DNA from 2 places in the Streptomyces odontotermitis genome. Region 1 is predicted to be linked to the other one. Evidence: riboswitches for the same ligand, from Rfam matches in the RefSeq annotation. Region 1 holds a riboswitch; the other holds the start of a gene.
The links. A riboswitch is a leader RNA that binds a small molecule or an ion and turns the genes downstream of it on or off. The one in region 1 is predicted to bind glycine.

Region 2: it holds a riboswitch for glycine, as region 1 does, so the genes downstream of both, gcvT (glycine cleavage system aminomethyltransferase GcvT) here and gcvP (aminomethyl-transferring glycine dehydrogenase) in region 1, are expected to answer to the same signal.

Annotation. Positions count from the first base shown of each region.
Region 1 covers NZ_JBNJLS010000031.1:9,565-12,462, reverse strand. The annotation lists gene gcvP (aminomethyl-transferring glycine dehydrogenase) at 1-1,550, opposite strand, end outside; glycine riboswitch at 1,739-1,836, opposite strand; gene ACQB60_RS43125 (PRC-barrel domain-containing protein) at 1,952-2,338, shown strand; gene ACQB60_RS43120 (DNA polymerase IV) at 2,340-2,898, opposite strand, start outside.
Region 2 covers NZ_JBNJLS010000016.1:9,965-12,862, forward strand. The annotation lists gene ACQB60_RS32505 (hypothetical protein) at 1-175, shown strand, start outside; gene ACQB60_RS32510 (hypothetical protein) at 232-834, shown strand; gene ACQB60_RS32515 (AAA family ATPase) at 901-1,593, opposite strand; glycine riboswitch at 1,752-1,882, shown strand; glycine riboswitch at 1,883-1,995, shown strand; gene gcvT (glycine cleavage system aminomethyltransferase GcvT) at 2,037-2,898, shown strand, end outside.

The DNA.
Region 1 (2,898 bases):
AGCTTCATGGTGCAGGAGCCCAGCGGGATCATGCCCCGGTCGAGCGCGTAGTCCCGGTCGGCGAGGCGGCGCAGGTAGCGCAGCATCGCGGTCTCGGAGCGGTACTCGTGGAAGACGGGGTGCGTGAGGTAGTCGTCGCTGCGCAGCAGCCCCTCCGGCAGCGCGTCCACGACACTCTCGTCGAGCGCCTCGATGTCGGCCTCGACACCGAACGCGGCCCAGACTGCGGCCAGTTGGGCACGCCCGGTGGTCTCGTCGCACGCCAGCGAGACGTGATCGGCGTCGACGAGGCGGAGGTTGACGCCCTCCTCGCGGGCCGCGGCCACCACATCGGCGGCCTTGCCCGGCACGCGCACGGTCAGCGTGTCGAAGTACGCGCCGTGCACGACCTCGACCCCGCCCGCCGTCAGACCGGCGGCGAGCAGCGTGGCGTACCGATGGGTGCGCCGCGCAATGGACTTGAGCCCCTCGGGCCCGTGGTACACGGCGTACATGCCGGCCATCACGGCGAGCAGGACCTGCGCGGTGCAGATGTTGCTGGTGGCCTTCTCCCGGCGGATGTGCTGCTCCCGCGTCTGCAGCGCGAGCCGGTACGCCTTGTTGCCGTCGGCGTCCACGGACACACCCACGAGCCGCCCCGGCAGGCTGCGCGCGAACTTCTCGCGCACCGCCATGTATCCGGCGTGCGGCCCGCCGAAGCCCATCGGCACACCGAAGCGCTGCGTGGTGCCCACGGCGATGTCCGCGCCGAGCTCCCCGGGCGAGGCCAGCAGCGCCAGGGCGAGCAGGTCGGCGGCGACGGTCACGATCGCGCCCAGCTCATGGGCCTGGTCGACGAGCGGCTTGATGTCCCGTACGGCACCGGAGGCGCCCGGGTACTGGATGAGCACGCCGACGACGCCACGCTCGGCGACCTCCGCCGGGATGCCGTCGCTCAGATCCGCGACGACGACCTCGACACCGGTCGGCTCGGCCCGCGTCTCGATCACGGCGACGGTCTGGGGCAGCGCGTCGGCGTCGACGAGGAAGACCCCGTTCTTGACCTTGCCCACGCGCCGCGACAGCGCCATGGCCTCCGCGGCCGCGGTCCCCTCGTCGAGCAGCGAGGCACCGGACGTCGGCAGACCGGTCAGGTCGGCGACCATCGTCTGGAAGTTGAGCAGCGCCTCGAGCCGCCCCTGCGAGATCTCCGGCTGGTACGGCGTGTAGGCGGTGTACCAGGAGGGGTTCTCCATGACATTCCGCAGAATGACCGGCGGCGTGAAGGTGCCGTAGTAGCCGAGGCCGATCATGGAGTCGAGGACCTGGTTGCGGTCCGCGAGCGAGCGCAGCTCGGCGAGAACCTCCGGTTCGGTGCGCGCGCCCGGCAGTTCGAGGGCATCGGCGTTCTTGATCACGTCGGGCACCGCGGTCGCCGTCAGCTCGTCGAGGGAGCCGTAGCCGACCTGGGCGAGCATCTTGGCGACGGCCTCGCTGCCGGGGCCGATGTGACGCTGCTCGAAGGGAGTTCCCTGCTCGAGCTCGGAGAGCGGAATGCGGTGGGCGGTCATCTTGCGGAGGCCTCCTGGTCGTTGCGACCTGCGGGGGTATCACGGCAAGCCGCGCATACCCGGACGGCCTCCCCCTCTGTCATCGGTACCTGAGAGCTTCACAGGGACACGGCCGCCCCTGCTTGCACCGTCGGTGAGGGAGGCCCCGGACGTCCCCGCCCGATACCCACCCTGCTTTCCAGAGCGACCTCGTCCGTGCGGTACAGGGGCCTGAGAGATTCCGGGGAGGATTTGCTCCTTCGGCGCCTCCGGTGATGCCACCGGAGGACTCTCCCGCACGGGGTCAGCAGCCATTTCCCAGCCTATCAGCGAGCCTTTGGGCCCCCGTTCAACTGGACGATCGCCCGGATGTGCCCTTTCGTAGTGGTTACGAATGAGTTGCGACCATCGCTGGAGGGCCTGTGCAGACCGATATCGATCCGCGCCACCTGATCGGCCGCAAGGCATTCGACCGCAACGGCGCCAAGATCGGCACCGTCGACGAGGTCTACCTGGACGACGCCACCGGCGCCCCGGAGTGGGCGGCCATACGGACCGGCCTGTTCAGCAGGGACGCCTTCGTCCCCCTTGAGCCCAGCGAACTGATCGACGACGGCACCCTGCACATCCCCTTCGAGCGCTCCCTGATCAAGGACGCCCCCGACTTCGGCGTCGGCCGCCATCTCTCCCCCGAGCAGGAGCTCCAGCTCTACCACCACTACGGCCTGGACATCACGCCCCCCACGGAGCCCGCCGACACCCCCGCCGACCGCGACTTCGGCAAGCTCGCGGGCACCGAGGACCCCTGACTCACACCCCCTCCTGGCCCCTCTCCTGGACCTCCTCCTCCACGCCCTCCTCCACGCCCTCCTCCACGCCCTCCTCCGCCCCCTCCACCGCCACGAGCGGCAGCGGCTGCGCGGGCTCCAGATCAGGATCATCGGTACGGAACGTCCGCACCCGCCCCGGCGCCGAGTCCGGCGTCTCGAACCGCACCGTGACCCGCCCGAGCCCGCTCCCCTGCACCCACCCGTGCCCGTGTTCCGCGTGCACCACGTCATGCCCGGCCGCCCACCGCCGCTCGACGGGCGCCACCACCTCCTCGACGGCCTCCTGCACGGGCTCCCCGCCCGCCTCCCCGGCCTCCGCCGCCCCCTCCAGTTCGTCCCGCGCGGCCATGGCCTGCGCGAACAGATCCTCCTGTGTGTAGTCCGCGAGACCGCTCACCCCCACCCCGAGCAGCCGCACCCCGCCCGTGGTGTCCACGGACTCCAGCAACCGCGCCGCGGCCTCCCGCACCACCGCCGGGTCGTCCGTGGGCCCCCGCAGCGTCTCGGACCGCGTCAGCGTCGAGAAGTCGTACCGCCGC
Region 2 (2,898 bases), on a different contig from region 1:
GGTCCAGGGCCTCATCGACGCGGCCTCGGACGGCGACTGGTTCAAGGTCTTCCTCGCCCTGCAGACCGTGCCGAAGGCGGCGAACGACCTGCTGTTCGCCGTCGGCCTCGGCAACTTCATCGACTCGCTGCCCCCAGCCCCCGAACCTCCGGCCAGCACCACGCCGGCGCAGTAGTCCCCACCCACCCACAGGAACACCGAACACCCCACCCCCACGGAAGGACCCTCCCCATGCGACTCAGCAAGTCCGCCACCGCGCTCGCCGTCTCCCTGTCCCTCTTCGCCGGCGCCGCGGGCTCCCTCGCCCTCGCCGCCCCCGCGAGCGCGGCCACCGCCTCCGTCGACGACCAGCGGGCGCTCCGCGTCGAGCAGGGCTTCGACGCGCTGTACGACGCGATCGACCGGCTCGCCGACCGCGCCGCCGACGACTCGGTCGGCCCGGCCGACCGCGCCGCCGTCGACGCCGCCCTGGACGGGGTGCTCGCCGCGACCGGCGCCGTGCGCGCCGCCGACCCGGAGCCGACGCCCCCGAAGGGCGACGACCCGGTCAAGGCGGCGCAGGCCAAGCTGAAGAAGCAGACGGATGTCCTGGTCCAGGCGGCGATGAAGGGTGACCTCCTCGGCCTCGTCGTCGCCCTCAACGCGGTCCCGCAGCTCGCGGTGGACCTGCTGATCCAGATCGGCCTCGGCAAGCTCACGAAGGACCTGCCGAAGCTGCCGGAGGTCCCGGGCCTGCCGAAGATCCCGGGCATGCCGGAGACTCCGGCCACCACGCCGCCCGCGACGACGCCCGCCGTGCCGGGCTTCCCGAAGATCCCGGGTCTGCCGTTCTGACGGCGCCCGCCCGCCCGAACAACGACGAGGCCCGCACCGTTCGACGGTGCGGGCCTCGTCGTCCTGTCAGCGCGTGAACCCGATCCTCCTCAGCGCCCCCGCCGCCTCCCGGTCAAGGAGCACAGCGGACCCGCATCCCCGGGGCAGCTCCCCCCTCTCGGTCGCGGCCACCAGGCGCCCCACCATCCTGCGATGCCGTGCGAAGGCGTACCGCGAGACGCCTCTGCCCCGCTCCCGCTGGCCCTTGAGGGCCGTGGCCTCGGGGACGTCCAGGAGGAGCAGATGGAGGGCGGAGCCCCGGCGCTCGGCCTCGCGCGCGAGCCACCCGCGCACCCACGCCTGCGTACCGCAGTCGTGCACCACGACGCTCTCGCCGGAGCGCAGCGCCCGGCGCAGGCCCGCGTAGTGGGAGAGGCGGACGAGGGGGCGGTAGAGCGCGTACGGGAGCAGGCGCGGCATCCGGTGCGCCCAGCGGTCGCGGGTGTCCTGGGAGTCGATGCGCCCGGCCGCGGCCGCGCGCCGCATCAGCGTGGACTTGCCGCTGCCCGGAAGACCCGACACCACCACCAAGTCGCCCTGGGCGAAGGCGAGCCGGTGCGGGCTGCGGCCCGCACGGGCCCGCAGGTCGCGGACCACCGGCCGGGGCAGCGGCGGTGCCGCGGCGTCCGGCGCGCAGCACTCGTGGGCCGGGGCACCCGCCTGCCCGGGCAGCAGAGCCCCCGTCGTCGTCGCGTAGACACTCGCCTTGCGCACCGTGATCGGCCTCCCCATGCGGTCACACGTCACTGGTCTCCCGCCCTTCCCCATCGAGTGTAAAGAGAAGGTAATGCCGCACAAGGGCTCCGCTGTTCGACCGCAGCTCCCCGGCGTGCGCCCCCGCATGCAATGATGTGCGCGCCAACTCCATACCGGCCGCTTGAATCCGCGCGGGAGAGTTCCCGGACCCCTGTACCGCACTACCGCTTCGTCGGTAGGTGATACGGATCCGGGGCGCCGAAGGAGCAAGTTCCTCCCTTGAATCTCTCAGGCCCCGTACCGCGTGGGCGAGGCACATCTGAAAAGCGGGCCGCCCCCTGGGCCGCCCCACCCAAGGTGCAAGCCGACGTCCCGGTGACCCCGGACCGAGGCGAACCTCTCAGGTTCCATGACAGATGGGGAGGAAACCAACCTCGCCGTCATGCATGCCCTGGGAGCCTTCACTCATGAGCAACGCCGTACGCCACACCGCCCTCGATGCGCTGCATCGTTCGCTCGGCGCGACCATGACCGACTTCGCGGGCTGGGACATGCCGCTGCGGTACGCCAGCGAGCGCGACGAGCACAACGCCGTGCGCACCAAGGCCGGGCTCTTCGACCTGTCCCACATGGGTGAGATCACCGTCTTCGGCCCCCAGGCCGTGGACTTCCTCAACCACGCGCTGGTCGGCAACATCGGCTCCATCGGCGTCGGCCGCGCCCGCTACACGATGATCGTCGACGAGAACGGCGGCATCCTCGACGACCTGATCGTCTACCGCCTGGGCGAGGCCGAGGCCCCCGAGTACATGGTCGTCGCCAACGCGGGCAACGCCCAGACCGTCCTGGACGCCCTCACCGAGCGCGCCGCGGCGTTCGACGCCACGGTCCGCGACGACCGCGAGGCCTACGCGCTGCTCGCCGTCCAGGGCCCCGAGTCCCCCGGCATCCTCGCCTCCGTCACCGACGCCGACCTCGACGGCCTCAAGTACTACGCGGGCCTGCCCGGCACCGTCGCCGGCGTCCCCGCCCTGATCGCCCGCACCGGCTACACCGGCGAGGACGGCTTCGAGCTCTTCGTCGCCCCCGGCGACGCCGAGAAGCTCTGGCAGGCGCTCACCGACGCGGGCGCGGCCAAGGGCCTCGTGCCCTGCGGCCTCTCCTGCCGCGACACGCTGCGCCTGGAGGCGGGCATGCCGCTGTACGGGCACGAGCTCACCACCGCGCTCACCCCCTTCGACGCCGGTCTCGGCCGCGTCGTGAAGTTCGAGAAGACCTCGCAGTCCGACACCTTCGTGGGCCGCGCCGCGCTCAGCGCCGCCGCCGAGC